Regions from separate parts of the Variovorax sp. GW531-E2 genome, predicted to be linked through region 1. Evidence: riboswitches for the same ligand, from Rfam matches in the RefSeq annotation. Region 1 holds a riboswitch; the other holds the start of a gene.

Region 1 (10,097 bases):
CAGCTCGGGCGCGATGGCCAGCGTGAGCCGGTCTTCCAGCCCCTGCGTGAGCGCCAGCGCCTGCACCTGCAACTGCCGCAGCTGGGCCGCGAGCAGCCGCGCCTGCGGTTCGAGCGAGCGCGCGGCGGACGTGGGCTGGGGCTCGCGGCCGCTGCGGTCGAACAGCGGCAGCGCCAGCTCGGCCTCGAGATTGGCGATGGCCATGCTGACGGCCGACGGCACTTTGCGCAGCGCCCGCGCGGCGGCCGAGAACGAGCCGTGGTCGATCACGGCCAGGAAGACCTCGACGTTGTCGCTGGAGAAAGCCATGGCGCCCCGATCTATCAATAAAACTGAAATAAGTTAACTTTTTATATCAACTAAAAGCAAATAAAGTCCCTCCATCGCAGTCAAACACACAGAGAAACAGTCATGCAGGGCCTTCAGCGTCGGATCGTTTACATCTCCCTCTACGAGGGCATCGCCATCGTGGCGGCCAGCGCCGGCCTGGCCCTGATGTCGGATGCGGGGCTCGGCCACTCGGGCCTGCTGGCCGTGGGCGCCTCGGTGATCGCGGTGATCTGGAACCTGACCTTCAACGCCCTGTTCGAGCGCTGGGAGTCGCGCCAGGCGGTGCGCGGGCGCAGCCTAAAGCGCCGCATCGCCCACGCCATCGGCTTCGAGGGCGGCCTGATCGCCTTCCTGGTGCCGATGCTGGCCTGGGGACTGGGCGTGTCGCTCTGGCAGGCGCTGGTGATGGACCTGGGTCTGGTGGTGTTCTTCCTGGTCTACACCTTCGTCTTCAACTGGGCCTTCGACCGCGTGTTCGGCCTGCCGGCCTCGGCCATGGGCGAAGCGCAGCCTGCGTAAGCCTGCGCTTACTTGGCGGATTTATCGCGCCGGCTTGGACGCGGCAGCCGAGCGCATCGCCAGGGCACCGCTCAGGCGCAGGCGCTCGTTCTCGTTGAAGAGCGTCTCGCGCAGCTGGGCCCGCTCGGCCTCGGGCGCGCTGGCGTAGCGGTCGAGCCGGGCATTCCATTCCTGGGTTTCCTGGTCGAGCGTGGCCAGGCCGCGCGCCACCTCGTAGCCGTAGGCCTCGCTGCGCGCGGCAAAGCGCTCCTGGGGGCTGGCGCCGCGCGCCTGCAGCGCCTCGGTCTGGCGCATCACGTCCAGATGGGCCACCGCCTCCTTGCGCACCTCGCGCTGCGCCGGCGACAGCCAGGCCTGCTCGCTTTGCGCCAGCGCCGCGGCGCGCTGCTCGGGCGTGAGGTCGGGGTTGGACAGCAACTCCATCTTCTCGGCCATGAACCGGTCCTGCCGGATCTGGTCGCCGAACAGGCCTTCGATTTCCTCGGGCGCGAAGAACTGCCGGCGCACCGCTTCGCGCGCCTCCAGGCTGCGCCGCAGGAAGGCCGGGTCGCCGGGCGCGGGCGGCTGCAGGGTGCGCAGGGCCTCCTGCATGTCGACGTAGCGCTCCAGCAGGCCCAGCGCGCGCACGCGCCAGTCTTCGCGCAGGCGCTGGGCGAGCAGGGCGGGCGCGCGGGCCATCAGCGTGGCCTTGCTGTCGGCCTGCGCTTCGGCGAGCACCTGGTCGAAGAGGGTGATGAGGTCGCTGGTGAGGAGGGCGTCGGGGGCCGCGGCAGCTTGCGGCACAGCCGGGGGCACGCCGGGCACCGCGACCGCCGCCGTGGCGCGGGGCGCGCCGGCCTGCGGCGCATCGACCGCCCCGGGGCCGAGCGCCAGCCAGCCGGTCCCCGCGGCCACCAGCGCGACCACGCCGATGGTCAAGGCCACACCGCGCATGCGCAGCGTCCTCAGAGCCCCGCGCTCTTGAGTCGCGCGGCCTGTTCCCTGAACAGCTCCGGCGGCTTCTTCTCGTAGTACGGGAACTGGCTGCCGTAGGTGTTGCCGAAGGCCTGGTTCACCTCGTCCAGGTGGTTCTGGCGGTAGTCGCCCAGGTGGGTGCCCAGGCGCGTGGTGCAGACCGCGAGCAGGCCGTCGTTGGCCTCGCCGAAGAAGAACAGGCTGCCCAGGGTCGACAGCGCCGTGTCGCTCGGGTCGAACAGGTTGAAGCTGGTCGACACGCCCGACCACGAGTAGTAGCGCACGCCGTTGGCCACGGCCGCACCGCTCTTCACGTCGCACGACGAGCCCGGCGCGGGGCGCCCCTGCGGGAACTTGGCGTCGAAGGCCGCGCCGCCCGCCGTGGTCAGCGAGGCCAGCGCGTTCAGCGGCACCTCGGGCAGCTGGCTCGGGTCCTTGCCCGAGAGAAAACCGATCAGCCCCGTCAGCAGGCCGACGGCCTTCACCACCAGGGTCTGGCCGATGCCGCCTTCGGGCAGCTTGGCCAGCAGGTCGGCCACCTTCGAGCCGCCGTTGGCACCGCCCACCGAGGTGACCGAGGCCACCATGTCGGGCGCCACGGCCGCCACGTAGCGCACCGTGGGCGAGCCCTGCGAATGGCCGATGAGGTTGAATTTGAGCGTGGGGTTCTGCTCCAGCGCGCGGATGGTCTTGAGCTCCTGCAGCAGCTGCTCGCCGCGGATCTCGGAGGTGTTGGTGCCCGACACCTGCGCCACGTACACCTTGGCGCCCGCTGCGGCCAGCCTGCCGGGGATGTCGTAGAAGTAGTCGACGCCCAGCAGGTTGTCGAAGCCCAGCAGGCCGTGGACCAGCACGATCGGGTACTTCGTCTTCGCCGTGTCGGAGGTGACGCGGGCCTCGACGCGGGTGGCGCTGTCGCCGGCCGCGGCACGCGCTGGTGGCGCGTGAACCGCGAGGGCCGCGGCGGCCAGGAGGCCGCAGCTCAAGGCCACGGCGCGCATCGGGGTGGCTGCATGCTGCAACCGGACATTCCACTTCCTGGCCATCGGCGAACTCCCTTACGTTTGGTTAAAAACACGAACGTTCGTTCAGAAACGGTGGGCGCATTCTGTTGACACGTGCAGGAATGAAAACTGGGGTTTTCCCAGGGCGCAATCGAATCGACCTAAAATGCGCGACTTCCCAAGGAGCGTTGCAGCGGTTCGCCACAGAGGCGAATCGTCAGGCTTGGGGCGACAACGACGCTCGCCTGTCCGACTCTTCCGCAGGTGAGGCCATGTCCCAGATTCCCGCATCCGTTTCCGCTCCCGTCGCTCCCCCTCCCATGAAGCTGTCCGGCCTCGAGCCGGTCGCCATCGGCGAAGGCTCGCTGTTCGTCAACATCGGCGAGCGCACCAACGTCACCGGCTCCAAGGCCTTCGCGCGCATGATCCTCAACGGCCAGTTCGAGGACGCCCTGGCGGTCGCGCGCCAGCAGGTGGAGAACGGCGCGCAGGTGATCGACATCAACATGGACGAGGCCATGCTCGACAGCAAGGCCGCCATGGTGCGTTTCCTGAACCTCATCGCCAGCGAGCCCGACATTGCGCGCGTGCCGGTGATGGTCGACAGCTCCAAGTGGGAGGTCATCGAGGCCGGCCTGCGCTGCATCCAGGGCAAGGGCATCGTCAACTCCATCTCCATGAAGGAGGGCGTCGACAAGTTCAAGCACGAGGCCAAGCTGGTCAAGCGCTACGGCGCCGCCGCCGTGGTCATGGCCTTCGACGAGAAGGGCCAGGCCGACACCTACGCACGCAAGATCGAGATCTGCGAGCGCGCCTACCGCGTGCTGGTCGACGAGGTGGGCTTTCCGCCCGAAGACATCATCTTCGACCCGAACATCTTCGCCATTGCCACCGGCATCGAGGAGCACGACAACTACGCGGTCGACTTCATCAACGCCGTGCGCTGGATCAAGGAGAACCTGCCCGGCGCCAAGGTGTCGGGCGGCGTGAGCAACGTGAGCTTCAGCTTCCGCGGCAACGACCCGGTGCGCGAGGCCATCCACACCGTGTTCCTGTACCACGCGATCCAGGCGGGCATGGACATGGGCATCGTCAACGCCGGCATGGTCGGCGTGTACGACGACCTGGAACCCACGCTGCGCGAGCGCGTGGAAGACGTGGTGCTCAACCGCCGCCCCGACGCCGGCGAGCGCCTCGTCGAAGTCGCCGAGACCGCCAAGAGCGGCGCCAAGGACGACAGCAAGAAGCTCGAATGGCGCGGCACGCCCGAGCACCCGGTGCACGTCAACCAGCGCCTGTCGCACGCGATGGTGCACGGCATCACCGACTTCATCGTCGAAGACACCGAAGAGGCCTACCAGCAGATCCTCGCCAAGGGCGGGCGTCCGCTGCACGTGATCGAAGGCCCGCTCATGGACGGCATGAACATCGTGGGCGACCTCTTCGGCCAGGGCAAGATGTTCCTGCCGCAGGTGGTGAAGTCGGCGCGCGTGATGAAGTCGGCCGTGGCCCACCTCATCCCGTACATCGAGGAAGAAAAGCGCCAGGACGAGGCCGCGGGCCGCGACGTGCGCACCAAGGGCAAGATCATCATCGCCACCGTGAAGGGCGACGTGCACGACATCGGCAAGAACATCGTCACCGTCGTGCTCCAGTGCAACAACTTCGAAGTGGTGAACATGGGCGTGATGGTCCCGTGCCACGAGATCCTGGCGAAGGCGAAGGTCGAGGGCGCGGACATCGTCGGCCTGTCGGGCCTCATCACGCCCAGCCTCGAAGAGATGCAGTACGTGGCCGGCGAGATGCAGAAGGACGACCACTTCCGCATCAAGAAGATCCCGCTGCTCATCGGCGGCGCCACCACCAGCCGCGTGCACACGGCCGTGAAGATCGCGCCGCACTACGAAGGCCCCGTGGTCTACGTGCCCGACGCCTCGCGCAGCGTGAGCGTGGCGCAGAGCCTGCTCTCGGACCAGGCCACCGCGTACATCGACGAGATCAACGCCGACTACGAGAAGGTGCGCACGCAGCACGCCAACAAGAAGCAGGTGCCGATGTGGCCGCTGGCCAAGGCGCGCGCCAACAAGACGCCCGTCGACTTCGCGAACTTCGTGCCCACCGTGCCCAAGTTCATCGGCCGGCGCGTGTTCAAGAACTTCGACCTCACCGAGCTGGCCAAGTACATCGACTGGGGCCCGTTCTTCCAGACCTGGGACCTGGCCGGCCCGTTCCCTGCCATCCTGAAGGACGAGATCGTCGGCACCGAGGCCGTGCGCGTGTACGCCGACGGCCAGCGTATGCTCAAGCGCCTCATCGAAGGGCGCTGGCTCAGCGCCAGCGGCGTGGTCGGCTTCTGGCCCGCCAACACGGTGAACGACGACGACATCGAGCTGTACACCGACGAGACGCGCAGCGAAGTCGCGCTCACCTGGTACGGCATGCGCCAGCAGACCGAGAAGCAGATGATCGACGGCGTGATGCGCCCCAGCCGCTGCCTGGCCGACTTCGTCGCGCCCAAGGACAGCGGCGTGAAGGACTACGTGGGCGTGTTCGCCGTCACGGCCGGCCTGGGCGTCGAGAAGAAAGAGAAGTTCTTCATCGACGACCTCGACGACTACTCGGCCATCATGCTCAAGGCCCTGGCCGACCGGCTGGCCGAGGCTTTTGCCGAAGCCATGCACCACCGCGTGCGCACCGACCTGTGGGGCTACGCGCCCCACGAAGGCCTGAGCAACGACGACATGATTGCCGAGAAGTACCGCGGCATCCGCCCCGCGCCCGGCTACCCGGCCTGCCCCGACCACAGCGTGAAGGGCCCGATGTTCGACCTTCTGAACTGCGCGGACATTGGCATGACCCTGACGGAGAGCCTCGCTATGATGCCCGCCGCCAGCGTGAGCGGCTTCTACCTCGGGCACCCCGATGCGACGTACTTCAACGTCGGCAAGATCGGGCACGACCAGTTGCAGGACCAGGCCGCGCGGCGCCACACGAGCGAATCGGAGCTCGAGCGCCTGCTGGCGCCGAACCTTTGAACCTGCCGGCCGGTCGGCGCGACCGGAGTGACCGGCCACGGGAGTTGATATTCAGAAGCTGATCTTTGCCGCCGCGCACTACGCCCAGTTCGCGATCTTCGTGATTGCCTGCTGGGGTGCCGGCCGCGTGGTGCTCGCGCGCCTGCGCCCGCCCTCGCGCCGCGACGCCTGGCTCGAGGCGGCCATGTCGGCCGCGCTCGGTGTCGGCCTTTACATCTGTGCCTTCCAGGCGCTGGCGATCTTCGGGCTCTTTCGCCGCGAGGCCACGCTGGGGCTGATCGGCGCGGGCGTCGTGGCTGCCGCATGGCAGTGGCGCGGCTGGCGCGCCGAGGTGCGTGCGCTGCGCGCGGCCGCGCCCGCCACGCCGCCGTGGACCCGCTTCGAACGCATCGCCGCCATCGCGCTGGCGCTGGTCGCGCTGCCCGCGCTGGTGGCGCCGCTCGCGCCGCCGGCCGCCTTCGACGAGCTGATGTACCACCTGCCGTATGCGCGCCTCGTGGCGCAGCAGGGCACGCTGGGCATCCACGACTGGCTGCGCTACCCCTGGTTCCCGTACAACTACAACCTGCTGTACGCCGCCGCGCTGCAGGTGGGCGACGACGTGTTGCCGCACTTCCTCAACGCCCTGGCGGGCGCGCTGTCGGTGCTGATGATCTTCCGCCTGGGCATCCTGCATGCCAACCGGCTCACCGCCTGCATCGGCGCGGCCATCTGGCTGGGCATGGGCGACTACGCCAACGCGCTGATCGACATGGGCGTGGCGCTGTTCGTGCTGTCGGCCTTCGTGGCGCTGTGGTGGTGGCGCGAGTCCGAACCGCTGCGCGACGGCACGCGCTGGCTCTGCCTGGCGGCGTTCTGCCTCGGCGTGGCGGCGGGCTCCAAGTACCAGGCGCTGATCTTCCTGCCGCTGGTGGCGGTGTTCGTGGTGCGCCACGAGCGCCGCCTGCTGCGAGCCTGGGCGCCGGCGCTGCTGTGCTTCCTGATTCCGTGCATCTACTGGTACGCACGCAACGCGATCATGACGGGCGACCCCTTCAACCCGATCGGCGCGCGCGTGTTCGGCTTCACCGAATGGGTGCCGGCCGACTACGTGCAGCAGGTGGCCGACGTGCGCGACCACGCCGAGATGCCCAACGCGCTGATCTGGTCGGTGTTCCTCGCGCCCTTCAGCGTGTGGTGGAAGCGCTCCGCCGCCGTGCGCGCGGCGGGCTGGTTCTGCCTGTACTCGGTGGCCGTGTGGGTCGTGACCTCGCGCTACCCGCGCTACCTCATGGCCTCGTTCCCACTGCTCGCCATGACGGCCGCCGTGGGCTGGCAGGTGCTGTTCGGCTGGATCGCGGCGGGCGTGCGCCGCCTGCGCGCAGCGCCCGCTGCGGTCGCTGCCGACGGCCCGCGCAGTGGCGCCGGCGTCGGCGACTGGGTCGTGGTGCTGCTGCTGGCCGTGCTGGCCGCCGTGTCGGTGGGCCAGACGGCCACCAAGGTGTCGATGATCTCGCTCACGCCCGAGGCGCGCGAGGCCTTCCTGCGCAAGCACGTGCCGGGCTACGGCGTGATGGACTATGTGCGCCGCAACGTGACCGGCCGCGTCTACCAGATCGCGCTGAACGAGGCGATCTACTACGGCCCCAACCCGATCTGGGGCGACACGCTGGGGCGCTGGCGCTACCGCGACTACCTGCTGATGTCGCCCGGCGACACGGCGCGCAAGCTGGCGGCCGAGGGCTTCACCACCGTCGTCATGTCGCCCGAGATGGTGAAAGTGCTCAGCGTGCGGCCCGGCTTCGACCAGTACTATGGCCTGCTGCACGACCAAGACGGCAGCCGCGCCTACCGACTCCTTCCGACGACCGCCCCATGACGACCGACCACCGACCCGCCCCCGTGTCCGCCATGCCGCGCATTGCCGCCGTCATTCCCTGCTTCAACGAGGCCCTGGCCATCACCCAGGTGATCGAGGGCTTCCGCGCGGCCTTGCCGGGCGCCGAGATCCACGTCTTCGACAACAACTCCACCGACGACACCGCCGCCGTGGCCCGCGCGGCCGGCGCGATCGTCACGCACGTGGCCGCGCGCGGCAAGGGCAACGTGGTGCGGCGCATGTTCGCCGACGTCGAGGCCGACATCTACGTGATGGTCGACGGCGACGCCACCTACGACACCACCGCCGCGCCGCGCCTCATCGCGCGGCTGGTCGAGGGCAACCTCGACATGGTGGTCGGCAGCCGCGTGGACGACGGCCAGGACGCGCTCACCTACCGCGCCGGCCACCGCTTCGGCAACTGGCTGCTCACGGGCACCGTGGCGCAGCTCTTCGGCGGCGGCCTCACCGACATGCTCTCGGGCTACCGCGTGTTCTCGCGCCGCTATGCCAAGTCGTTCCCGGCGCTGTCGCAGGGCTTCGAGATCGAGACCGAGCTGACCGTGCACGCGCTCGAGCTGCGCATGCCCTACGCCGAGGAAGCCACCGCCTACAGCACGCGCCCCGAAGGCTCGCACAGCAAGCTCTCGACCTACCGCGACGGCTGGCGCATCCTGAAGACCATCGGCAAGCTGTTCGTCAGCGAGCGGCCGCTGCAGTTCTTCTCGATCGTCGCGGCCGTGCTCGCGATCGCTGCGCTCGCGCTGGCCCTGCCGCTGTTCATGACCTACGCCCACACCGGCCTGGTGCCGCGGCTGCCCACGGCGGTGCTCGCCACCGGCGCGATGCTGGCGGCGCTGCTGTCCTTCGTCTGCGGCGTGGTGATGCACACCGTCACGCTCGGCCGGCAGGAGGCCAAGCGGCTGCGCTACCTGGCGCAGCCCTGCGTGCGCGAGAGCTTGCGCAAGAGCCTGCGCGCGCACTGACGGCGGCGCGATGAAGATCGGGCGCGAGTTCCTCTCGTTCGCCGTGGCCGGCGTGATCGGCTTCGTGGTGGACGTGACGGTGCTCTACCTGCTGGCGCCTCTCTTGGGGTGGTACGGCGCGCGCGTCGTGTCGTTCCTGGCCGCCGCCACCACCACCTGGCTCTACAACCGCCGCTACACCTTCGCGGCGAGCGCGGCCGGCGCCGCCACGGGGCGTTCGGTCTGGCGCGAATACCTGGGCTACCTCACGACCATGCTGGCCGGCGCCGTGCTGAACTACGGCACCTACGTGCTCACGCTGCACTGGGTGGAGGGTCGCTGGGCCGCCGCGCTCGGCGTGGCGCTGGGCAGCATCGCGGGCCTGGGCGCCAACTTTCTCTCGGCGCGCTACCTGGTCTTTCGCTCGCATCGCAGCGGCGGCTGAGGCCGCCGCCGGGCGCGTGCACTCAGGTTCAGTGCCCGCCCGACACCACCACCGGGATCTCGGTGGCCGGCGGCGTGTTGCGGCTGCGACCGCAGCGCACGAGGCCGTCGATCATCACCATGCCCACGCCCGGGATGTCGCCCAGCTGCACGCTTTCGAGCAGGCCCGGCGCGGGCGAATGCTGGGCGCGGTCCATGAACACGAAGTCGGCCGCGCGGCCAACTTCGATCAGGCCGCAGTTGAGCTTGCGGATCTTCGCCGTGTTGCCGGTGGCGAAGCAGAACACCAGCTCGGCCGGGATGTTCGCGATCGACGACAGCATCGCCACCATGCGCAGGATGCCCAGCGGCTGCACGCCCGAGCCCGCGGGCCCGTCGGTGCCCAGGATCACGCGGTGCGGGCACTTCAGTTCGAGCGCGGCCTTGGCCGCCGCGATGGCGACCTTCTCGTTGCCGTTGTGCACGATCTCGATGGCGCGCGTGCTCTTCTCGCACAGCTCGCACACATGCGCCTCGGGCAGCGACGTGTGGCCGCCGTTGATGTGGCCGATGACGTCGGCGTCGGCCTCCAGCACCACGTCCTTGTCGATCAGGCCCGAGCCGGGGATCGACGGGCCGCCCGTGTGGATCGTGCTCTGGATGCCGTACTTGCGCGCCCAGGCCACCATTTCCTTGGCCTCGTAGCCGGCCTTCACCGAGCCCAGGCCCACTTCGCCCAAGAGGCTCACGCCGGCCTCGGCGAGTTCCTTGAAGTCGCTCTCGACCATGCCCTTTTCGATGACCGGTGCGCCGGCCAGCACCTTCACGCCGCCGGGGCGGAAGTTGTCGAAGGCGCGCTGCGCGGTGATGGCCAGCGCCTTCAGGCCGACGATGTCCTTCGGGCGGCCGGGCAGGTGCACCTCGCCGGCCGAGATCATGGTGGTCACGCCGCCGTGCATGGTGGAGTCGATCCAGCCGATCTGGCCCTGGCGCGGCGTCCAGTCGCCGA
Region 2 (10,097 bases), on a different contig from region 1:
TCCAGGCCGAAGGCCTTGATGGAAGCCGTGTCGTCGCCGAAGCCCTGCAGGCGCAGGCGGATCCAGCGCGGAATCTCGGCGCCGCAGGCGTCCGAGAAACGCATGAGCTGCGTCGAGCTCGTGATGGGCATGATGCCCGGCACGATCGGCGTGTCGAGCCCCAGCTTGCGCGCGTCGTCGACGAAGCGGAAGTAGGCCTCGGGGCTGAAGAAATACTGCGTGATGGCCGAGTCGGCGCCGGCCTTCATCTTGGTCGCGAAGGCCTGCAGGTCGGCTTCGGGCGAGCGCGCCTGCGGATGCACTTCGGGGTAGCAGGCCACCTCGATGTGGAAGTCGCGGCCGGTCTCCTCGCGGATGAAGGCGACGAGGTCGCTCGCGTACTGGAACTCGCCGCCGATGCCATAGCCGCTGGGCAGGTCGCCGCGCAGCGCGACGAGGCGCTTGACGCCCATGGCCTTCAGCTCGGCCAGCTGCTCGCGCACCGTGGCGCGCGTGGCGCCGATGCACGAGAAATGGCTGGCGGCGTCCACGCCCTCGGCCAGGATCTCCTGCACCGCACCGAAGGTGCCCTGGTGCGTGGAGCCGCCCGCGCCGTAAGTGACGGAGCAGAACTGCGGCTTGCGCGCATACAGCTGCTGGCGCACGGCGCGCAGCTTGACCGCGCCTTCGGGCGTCTTGGTCGGGAAGAATTCGAAACTCAGCGGAAGGCGCACCTGCGTCTCCTTAGGAACCGTCGCCGGCCTTGGCAGCACGAACGGCGTGAATGAAAAACTCGCGGTTGCCGTCGCCCCCGGCGATCGGGCTGTCGAACCAGCGCAGCACCTTCAGCTCGAGCGCCGCGCAGGCGTCGTGCAGGCGCTTCTCGACCACAGCGTACATCGCCTCGTCGCGCACGATGCCGCCCTTGCCGACCTGGCCGGGCTGCAGCTCGAACTGCGGCTTGACCAGCATCAGCAACTGGCCGTCGTCGGCCAGGAACTGCACCACGGCCGGCAGCACCAGCGTGAGCGAGATGAAGGACAGGTCGCCGACGATGAGGTCGAAGCGCGGTTCGGCCGGGGCTTCGACAACTTCGAGCGCCTCGCCAGCTTCTGCGCCTTCTTCATCGTCCACCTGCAGATCGGCCGGCGACAGCGCCCGCGCATTGACGCCTTCGATGGCGACCACACGTTCGTCCTCGCGCATGCGCGCATGCAGCTGCCCGTGGCCGACGTCGACGCCCACCACCTTGGCGGCGCCGTGCTGCAACAGGCAGTCGGTGAAGCCTCCGGTCGACTGGCCGACGTCCAGGCAGAGCTTGCCGGTCGGGTCCACGCCGCTGGTCTTCAGCGCGCCTTCGAGCTTGAGGCCGCCGCGCGACACGTAGCGCGCCTCGGCGGCGTCGGCGAGCTCGAGCTCGGCCGACTCGGGCACTTCGTCCTTGTTCTTGGCGACGTTGCGCCACGCGTCGCCCGTGCCCGCGTCACGCCAGCGCATGCCGCCGGCGATGAGCCGGACCGCTTGCGAACGCGACGCGGCCAGGCCGCGCTCCACCAACAGTTGATCGGCGCGCACGCGGATCAATAGCGGTAGGTGTCCGGCTTGTAAGGGCCGTTCTTGTCCACGCCGATGTAGGCGGCTTGCGAGTCGGTCAGCTCCGTGAGCATGGCGCCGACCTTCTTCAGGTGCAGGCGCGCGACCTTCTCGTCCAGGTGCTTGGGCAGCACGTAGACCTTGCCGGCCTGGTAGGCGTCGGGCTTGGTGAACAGTTCGATCTGGGCGATGGTCTGGTTGGCGAACGACGACGACATCACGAAGCTCGGGTGGCCCGTGCCGCAGCCCAGGTTCACGAGGCGGCCCTTGGCCAGCAGGATGATCTTCTTGCCGTCCGGGAAGGTGATGTGGTCGACCTGCGGCTTGATCTCTTCCCACTCGTACTTCTCGATCGACGCGACGTCGATCTCGTTGTCGAAGTGGCCGATGTTGCAGACGATGGCCTGGTCCTTCATCTTGACCATGGTGTCGTGCGTGATGACGTCCTTGTTGCCGGTGGTGGTCACGAAGATGTCGGCCTTGTCGGCGGCGTACTCCATGGTCACGACCTTGTAGCCCTCCATGGCGGCCTGCAGGGCGTTGATCGGGTCGATTTCGGTGACCCACACCTGCGCCGACAGCGCGCGCAGCGCCTGGGCCGAGCCCTTGCCCACGTCGCCGTAGCCGGCCACGCAGGCCACCTTGCCGGCGATCATCACGTCGGTCGCGCGCTTGATGCCGTCCACCAGCGATTCGCGGCAGCCGTACAGGTTGTCGAACTTGCTCTTGGTGACCGAGTCGTTCACGTTGATGGCGCGGAACAGCAGCGTGCCCTTGGCGCTCATCTCGTTCAGGCGGTGCACGCCGGTGGTGGTCTCTTCGGTCACGCCGATGATCTCGGCCGACTTGCGGGTGTACCAGGTGTCGTCCACGGCCAGCTTGGCCTTGATGGCGGCGTACAGAATGCGTTCTTCTTCGCTGGTCGGGTTGGCGAGCACGCCCAGGTCTTTTTCAGCGCGCTGGCCCAGGTGCATGAGCAGCGTGGCGTCGCCGCCGTCGTCCAGGATCATGTTCGGGCCTTCGCCCTTCGAGCCCTTGGGACCGAAGTCGAAGATGGCGTGGGTGTAGTCCCAGTAGTCCTTCAGCGACTCGCCCTTGATGGCGAACACCGGCGTGCCGGCGGCGGCGATGGCGGCGGCTGCGTGGTCCTGCGTCGAGAAGATGTTGCACGAGGCCCAGCGCACTTCGGCGCCCAGGGCTTGCAGCGTTTCGATCAGCACGGCCGTCTGGATGGTCATGTGCAGCGAGCCCGTGATGCGCGCGCCCTTCAGGGCCTGGCCCTTCGAGAACTCTTCACGGATGGCCATCAGGCCGGGCATCTCGGTTTCGGCGATCTTGATTTCCTTGCGGCCCCAGGCGGCAAGGGACAGGTCGGCAATCGCCTGGTCGGCGGTCGAGACGGGGGTGGGCTTGAGTACAGCGCTCATGTGAACTCCAAAACTGGTTTGAAAGATGCCACTGCGTACGGGGAAGAAAGACTCACCGCGAGAACAGCGGGTGAGCGTGGTTGCGATGTGGTCCGAGCCTCACGCCTGACGGCGCTGCAACGCTCCTCGGAGCGCCGGATTGTAGTCGCGGCCGCCCGGCCCGCCAATCGACCGGGGCATCCCACATCACGGAAAGCGCGGACGCCCGCGAGGCTGGGCCGGGCGGCGCGGGCCACCCCGGGAAACTCCGCAGGCAAATCCGCGCTTGGAGCGCCCTGAGCCGCGCCGGCCCGGCGTATCGTGGCGGCGGGCCCCGGCCGCCCGGCCGCTGCCTGCATCCACCCGTTCGATTGTTTTCATCACCCGACACAGGAGATTCCGCACCATGGCCACTGCCAAGAAAGCCGCCGCGAAAAAAACCACCGCCAGCAGCGCCGGCGCGAAGCAGGCGGCGCCGTCCGCCGCGGACATGCTCGATCCGATGAAGAACCTCAAGGGCATGGCCGAGCGCCTGCAGAACCTGAACCTGACCGGCGGCGCCGGCAAGCTGCTCGACAGCGGCCGCAAGGACCTGCAGGCGCTGATGCAGGCCAACGAGAAGTCCTACCAGGGCCTGCAGACCGTGGTGCAGCGACAGACCGAGATGATCAAGACGGCCATCGCCGAATGGCAGACCGCCGCCAAGGCGATGCCGGGCAAGGACCCGAAGGAAAACCTGGCCAAGCTCGACGAGCTGGGCCGCCAGTCGTTCCAGCGCGCCGTCGACGACATCAAGGAGCTGGCCACCCTGGCCGCCAAGTCGCAGGCCGACGCCTTCGACGTGGTGCGCCAGCGCATCCAGGCCAACGTGGACGAGGTCACGAAGCTGCTGCAGCGCAAGTAACAAGAAGCAAAGAAAGGCCCGCATGACCGCCGTCGCGCCCCGCACCGAACGGCGCACCCGCGCCAACGGCATCGAACTGGCCTGGGACAGCTTCGGCGACCCCGAGGCGCCGCCGCTGTTGCTGGTCATGGGCCTCGGCGCCCAGATGGTCGCGTGGGACGACGCGTTCTGCGCCGCCCTGGCGCAGGCCGGCGGCCACCACGTGATCCGCTTCGACAACCGCGACATCGGCCACTCCACCCACCTGCCGCACGCCGGCGTGCCCGACATCCAGGCGCTGATGCTGCAGGCCATGGCCGGGCGCCCGCTGCAGGTGCCCTACACGCTGCGCGACATGGCCGACGACTGCGCCGGCCTGCTCGACGCGCTGGGCATCGCGCGCGCCCACGTCGTAGGCGCGTCGATGGGCGGCGCCATCGGGCAGGAGATGGCCATCCATCACCCGGGGCGGATGCGTTCGCTCACCAGCATCATGTCGAGCACCGGCGACCCGGCCCTGCCGCCGCCCACGCCCGAGGCGCTGGCGGTGCTGTTCGCACCCGCGCCGACGAGCTTCGAGGCCTACCTGCCGCACCACGCCAAGCTGTGGCGCGTGCTGCGCGGCCCCGACGCCTTTCCGCTCGACGAGGCGCGCGACGCTGAACGCGCGCAACTGGCCTTCCTGCGCGGCCTCAACCCGGGCGGCGTGGCGCGGCAGTTGGCGGCCGTGTTCGCATCGGGCAACCGCAAGCCGGCGCTGCGCGCGGTGCAGGTGCCCACGCTGGTGATCCACGGCGACGTCGATCCGCTGGTGCCCGTGGCCTGCGGCATCGACGTGGCCGAGGCCATTGCCGGCGCGACGCTGCTGCGCATCCCGCGCATGGGCCATGCGCTGCCGATCGCGATGTGGCCGCAGATCATCGAGGCCATCGCCGCGCACACCGCACGGGCGGCGCGACGCGACGATCACTGAAGAAAAAAGAGACACGACAACGAACCCAGACGGAGGTGTTTTCATGAGCCAGTTTCCGTCCCTCGATCCCATGGCCCTGTGGCGCGAGCTCACGGCCCAATGGGAAAAAAGCACCAACGAATTCGCCAACGAAGCCATGGCCTCGGACCCGTTCCGCCAGGGCATGCACGGCGGCATGAACGCCTCGCTCACCGCGCAGAAGGCGCTGGGCGACCTGATGGCGCGCTACCTCACGCTGCTGAACCTGCCCACGCGCGCCGACCTGCAGGCGCTGGGCGAGCAGCTGCACCGCATCGACGACCACCTGGCGGGCATCCGCCGCGCGCTGGAAGGCGGGGCCGGGCCGGCCGCGCGGACCGCCGATACGGCCACTGCACCGCCCCGGCCGCGTCGCACCAAGCAACCGCCGGCGGCGGCAGTGCCTGCACCGGCAGCCAAGGCCGCCGCCCCCAGGAAACGCACCGCTGGAAAGCGCCGCCCATGAGCGCGCCGCCCGACACCTTCCAACTGCCCGACATCCGCGGCGAGATCGAGCGCACGATCCAGCGCAACATCAAGGGGCTGGATTTCCTGACCTCGACCGCGCCCGCCGTCGGCCTCACGCCCAAGGACGAGATCCACCGGCGCGGCACGCTGAGCCTGTACCACTACCGCCCGATGGTCGACGAGATCTACCGCGTGCCGGTGCTCATGGTGATGGCCACCACCAACCGCGCCTACATCTTCGACCTCGCGCCGGGCCAGAGCATGGTCGAGTATTTGCTGCTCAAGGGCTACGACGTCTACGTGATGGACTGGAACGCGCCGCGCCCCGACGAGAAGCGCCTGCGCATCGAGGACTACGTGCTCGACTTCATTCCCGATTCGATCCGCCGCGTGCAGGAAGACTCGGGCGAGGACGACGTGACCATCGCCGGCTACTGCATGGGCGGCGTGCTCTCCACGTTGTACGCCGCGCTGCACCCCGGCGGGCCGATGAAGAACCTGGCGCTCTTCACCACGCCGATCGACTTCAGCCGCATGAAGCTCTTTCATGCGTGGTCCGACCGGCGCTACTTCGACGTCGACCGCCTCATCGACACCGTGGGCAACGTGCCGCCCGAGATGCTGTTCGCCTCCTTCGACATGCTGCGCCCCGCGGGGCGCGGCGCCGGGCTGGTGCAGCTGTGGGACAACATGGCCAACGACGAGTTCGTCAAGTCGTACCGCATGTTCGACCGCTGGGGCGCCGAGATGCTGCCGCTGGCCGGCGAGTACTTCCGCCAGACGGTGAAGGAACTCATGTGGGACAACAAGCTGCACAAGGGCGAGCTGGTGCTCGGCGGGCGCCCCGTGCTGCTGAAGAACATCACCGTGCCGGTGCTGCACGCGCTGGCGCAGCACGACCACATCGTGCCCTACGAGGCGGGGCAGCCGCTGATCGCCGGCATCGGCTCCACCGACAAGGAAGAGGTGGTGCTCAAGGGCGGCCACGTGAGCCTGGCGGCCGGCACCAACGCCGTGCGGCGGCTGTGGCCCAAGCTCGACGAGTGGCTGGGCGTGCGCTCCACCTGACGAAGACAACCATCCTCCTACGCTCATGACCGCATCTTCTTCCCGCACCTACCCGCGCACCGTTTCCCACGCGGACGGCGACATCGCCCTGCGCCTGATGACGGGCGCCGACGCCCCCGCCGTGCTGGCCTTCGCGCAGGCGCTGCCGGCGCACGACCTGCTCTTTCTGCCGCGCGACATCACCGAGCCCAAGGTGATGGCCGCCTGGGTCCGCGCCATCGAGCGCGGCGACATCGACAGCGTGCTCGCCGTGCGCGACGGCGCCGTGCTGGGCTGCGCGGCCGTCATCCGCGACCCGCATTCGTGGTCGGGCCACGTGGCCGAGCTGCGCGTGCTGGTGTCGCCCGCGCTGCGCGGCGGCGGCCTGGGCCAGCAGCTGGCGCAGGAGGGCTGCGCGCTGGCCTTCGCCCACGGGCAGGAAAAGATCGTCGCCCAGATGACCGTCGACCAGCGCGGCGCCATCGCCGTCTTCCAGGCCCTGGGCTTCCGGCCCGAGGCCCTGCTCACGCGCCACGTGAAGGACCGCGAGGGCAAGGCGCACGACCTCGTGGTGCTGAGCCAGGACGCGGCGCAGGTCGAGGCGCAGATGCGGGCGTACGGGGTGACGGAGGCGTTTTAGGCCTACAGCCCGGGGTTGGCGGGGCGGCCTCCTAAAATCGGAGGATTCCCCTGCAGATTGCCCACCTTGTCTTTTCTCGCCGAAACCCGCCGCCGTCGCACCTTCGCGATCATTTCCCACCCTGACGCCGGCAAGACCACGCTGACCGAAAAACTGCTGCTGTTCTCGGGCGCGATCCAGATCGCCGGCTCGGTGAAGGCGCGCAAGGCCTCGCGCCACGCCACCTCCGACTGGATGGAAATCGAGAAGCAGCGCGGCATCTCGGTGGCCTCGTCGGTGATGCAGATGGTGTACCGCGAGCACGTGATCAACCTGCTCGACACGCCCGGCCACAAGGACTTCTCGGAAGACACCTACCGCGTGCTCACCGCCGTCGACTCGGCGCTGATGGTGATCGACGCCGCCAACGGCGTGGAAGCGCAGACGCGCCGACTGATCGAGGTCTGCCGCCAGCGCGACACGCCCATCATCACCTTCGTCAACAAGATGGACCGTGAAGTGCGCGAGCCGCTGGACATCCTGGACGAGGTGGAGCGCGAACTCGGCATGCCCTGCGTGCCCATGACCTGGCCCGTGGGCCAGGGCAAGAGCTTCCGCGGCATCATGAACCTGCGCACGCAGGCGATGACGGTGTTCGAGTCGGGCAGCGAGCGGCTGCCGCACGACTTCGAGACCATCCCGCTGAGCGAGCGCGACACGCTGACGAAGCGCTTCGGTGCCGACTTCGAGCACGCCATGGAAAGCATGGAACTGGCCACCGGCGCCTCCCCCACCTGGGACCGCGAAGCCTTCCTGGCGGGCAAGCAGACGCCGGTGTTCTTCGGCTCCGGCGTGAACAACTTCGGCGTGATGGAAGTGCTCGACGCGCTGGTCGACCTGGCGCCCTCGCCGCAGTCGCGCACCAGTACCACGCTGGTCAACCGCCAGCCGGTGGTGAAAGAGATCCAGCCCGAGGACAAGGACTTCGCGGGCGTGGTGTTCAAGGTGCAGGCCAACATGGACGCCAACCACCGCGACCGCATCGCCTTCGTGCGCATGGCCTCGGGCAAGTACACGCCGGGCATGAAGCTCAAGGTGCAGCGCACGTCGAAAGAGCTGCGCCCCACCAGCGTCGTGACCTTCATGAGCCAGCGTCGCGAGGCGGTGGAAGAGGCCTACGCCGGCGACATCGTGGGCTTCACCACGCACGGCGGCGTGCAGCTGGGCGACACCATCACCGACGGCGCGAACCTGCAGTTCACCGGGCTGCCCTTCTTCGCGCCCGAGCTGTTCATGACCGTCATCCTGAAGAACCCACTGCGCACCAAGCAGCTGCAGCAGGGCCTGGCCCAGCTGGGCGAGGAAGGCGCGATCCAGGTCTTCCGCCCCGAGGTCGGCGGCCCGATGCTGCTGGGCGCGGTCGGCCAGCTGCAGTTCGAAGTGGTGCAGCACCGCCTGAAGGCCGAGTACGACGCCGACGTGCGCCTCGAAGGCTGCCAGTACACGGGCGCGCGCTGGATCACGGCCGACACCCCGGCCGAGCTGCGCGAGTTCGTCCACGCCTACCCGGTGCGCATGGCCAAGGATGCGGCCGACACGCTGGCCTTTTTGTGCACCTCGCCGTACGACGTGCGGCTGGCGCAGGAGCGTTTTCCGAAGATCCACTTCCATCCGCTGCGCGAGCACGCGGGGCTGGCGCTGCAGAGCGCGGGCTGATCAGCTGCCCGACGAGGTGTAGTGGCGCAGCCCGACGCGCCACGCACCGAACGCCGCCGCGAGGAACACGAAGCCCGCGAGCGGCGACACCCACCCGACCCAGGCCGGCGCGCCCAGCGGATCGGGCTTGCCCAGAATCGCCAGCACCGGGTAGTACGCCACGCAGGCCAGCGGCACGATGAAGGTCAGCACACGGCGGAACCACTGCGCATAGAGCGCCAGCGGGTACTGCGCCGCCTGCACGCCGCCGTAGGTGAGCACGTTGGCGATCTCCAGGCTTTCGACGGTCCAGAACGACAGCGTGCCCTGCAGCACGAGGATGCCGAGGAACAGTGCGATGCCACCGGCCAGGGCGAACATGGCGATTGCCACGGCGCTGGGGGTCCATGCGATGTCGGCCTGCACGGTCGCGAAGGCCAGCACGAGCAGGCCCTGCAGCAGGCGGCCGAGGCGGCTGATGCGCACGTCGTGGCCCATGAGCTGCAACGCAAGCGGGCGCGGGCGCAGCAGCAGCCGGTCGAAGGTGCCGGTGCGGAGGAACTCGGTGCCCAGCACGTCGAAGCCGCGGCCCAATGCGTCGGCGAGGGCGAACATGCAGTTCACCAGGCCATAGAACAGCGCGACCTCGCCGATGCCCCAGCCCTGCACTTCGCCGAAGCGATGGAACAGGGCCCAGACGGCGACCACTTCGATGCCTGTGCCGAGGAACTGGCCCAGGGTCAGCAGCAGTGCGGACGCGGGGTACCTGGCCTGGCCGCTGATGGAGGCGGCCATGAGGCGGAAGAACAGGGGAAGTGCGCCCATCTTCAGTGGCCCTCTCGTTCTGTTGCGCCGTGGTTCAGGGCGCGTGCACAGGCCACCGGGTACTTCCCTCCGCGAATGTCCCCCGGGCTTCGCCCTCCTCCTTGATTTCGCTGCGGGAAGCACCCGGTGTCCTGCACACACCGAGCGCGGTCGTGGTGCGGGTCGATCCACCGCTGTGCGGATTGCGTCATGCCGCTCATTGCTCGTAGCAGATGTCGAGCCTGATCAATGCGCCGCGGGCATCGATGCGATCGGCGCGGAAATAGAAGCGGCCGCGGTAGCTGTCGAGGTGAAGGGGCACGGTGACCGGGTCGCCCCAGCTCGTCACCGAGAAGCCCTGCCCTTGCAGCCATCGCAGCAGGGTGTCCAGGCGCTGCGGGTCGGCGTCGACGCGGATGTCTGCGTCTGCGGGCGGCGGGCCCTGTGGGTCCTGCTGCCAGCGCGCGAAGCTGCCGAACAGCGTGAAGTCGTGTCCTGCGGCGCGCATGGCATCGAGCAGCGCAGCGGTGGCCGGCAGGTCGATGCGCTCGCGCTGCTTGCGAAAGACCAGCGCGTGTTCGTGGCGCCGGTCGGTGCGGGCATCGGCGTCGT

What was found. A riboswitch is a leader RNA that binds a small molecule or an ion and turns the genes downstream of it on or off. The one in region 1 is predicted to bind S-adenosylhomocysteine.
Region 2: it holds a riboswitch for S-adenosylhomocysteine, as region 1 does, so the genes downstream of both, ahcY (adenosylhomocysteinase) here and metH (methionine synthase) in region 1, are expected to answer to the same signal.

The regions. Positions count from the first base shown of each region.
Region 1 is NZ_JBWKXQ010000018.1:87,638-97,734, reverse strand. Features, by position in the region: gene AC07XP_RS13510 (LysR family transcriptional regulator) at 1-309, opposite strand, end outside; gene AC07XP_RS13505 (PACE efflux transporter) at 412-849, shown strand; gene AC07XP_RS13500 (lipase secretion chaperone) at 871-1,782, opposite strand; gene AC07XP_RS13495 (esterase/lipase family protein) at 1,794-2,849, opposite strand; S-adenosyl-L-homocysteine riboswitch at 2,982-3,057, shown strand; gene metH (methionine synthase) at 3,080-5,842, shown strand; gene AC07XP_RS13485 (ArnT family glycosyltransferase) at 5,943-7,700, shown strand; gene AC07XP_RS13480 (glycosyltransferase family 2 protein) at 7,697-8,686, shown strand; gene AC07XP_RS13475 (GtrA family protein) at 8,697-9,110, shown strand; gene AC07XP_RS13470 (amidohydrolase family protein) at 9,139-10,097, opposite strand, start outside.
Region 2 is NZ_JBWKXQ010000025.1:1,535-11,631, forward strand. Features, by position in the region: gene metF (methylenetetrahydrofolate reductase [NAD(P)H]) at 1-713, opposite strand, end outside; gene AC07XP_RS16070 (TlyA family RNA methyltransferase) at 724-1,554, opposite strand; gene ahcY (adenosylhomocysteinase) at 1,560-2,999, opposite strand; S-adenosyl-L-homocysteine riboswitch at 3,065-3,133, opposite strand; gene phaP (TIGR01841 family phasin) at 3,385-3,882, shown strand; gene AC07XP_RS16085 (alpha/beta fold hydrolase) at 3,905-4,834, shown strand; gene AC07XP_RS16090 (hypothetical protein) at 4,878-5,318, shown strand; gene AC07XP_RS16095 (alpha/beta fold hydrolase) at 5,315-6,388, shown strand; gene AC07XP_RS16100 (GNAT family N-acetyltransferase) at 6,414-7,007, shown strand; gene AC07XP_RS16105 (peptide chain release factor 3) at 7,074-8,702, shown strand; gene AC07XP_RS16110 (ABC transporter permease) at 8,703-9,506, opposite strand; gene AC07XP_RS16115 (DNA methyltransferase) at 9,703-10,097, opposite strand, start outside.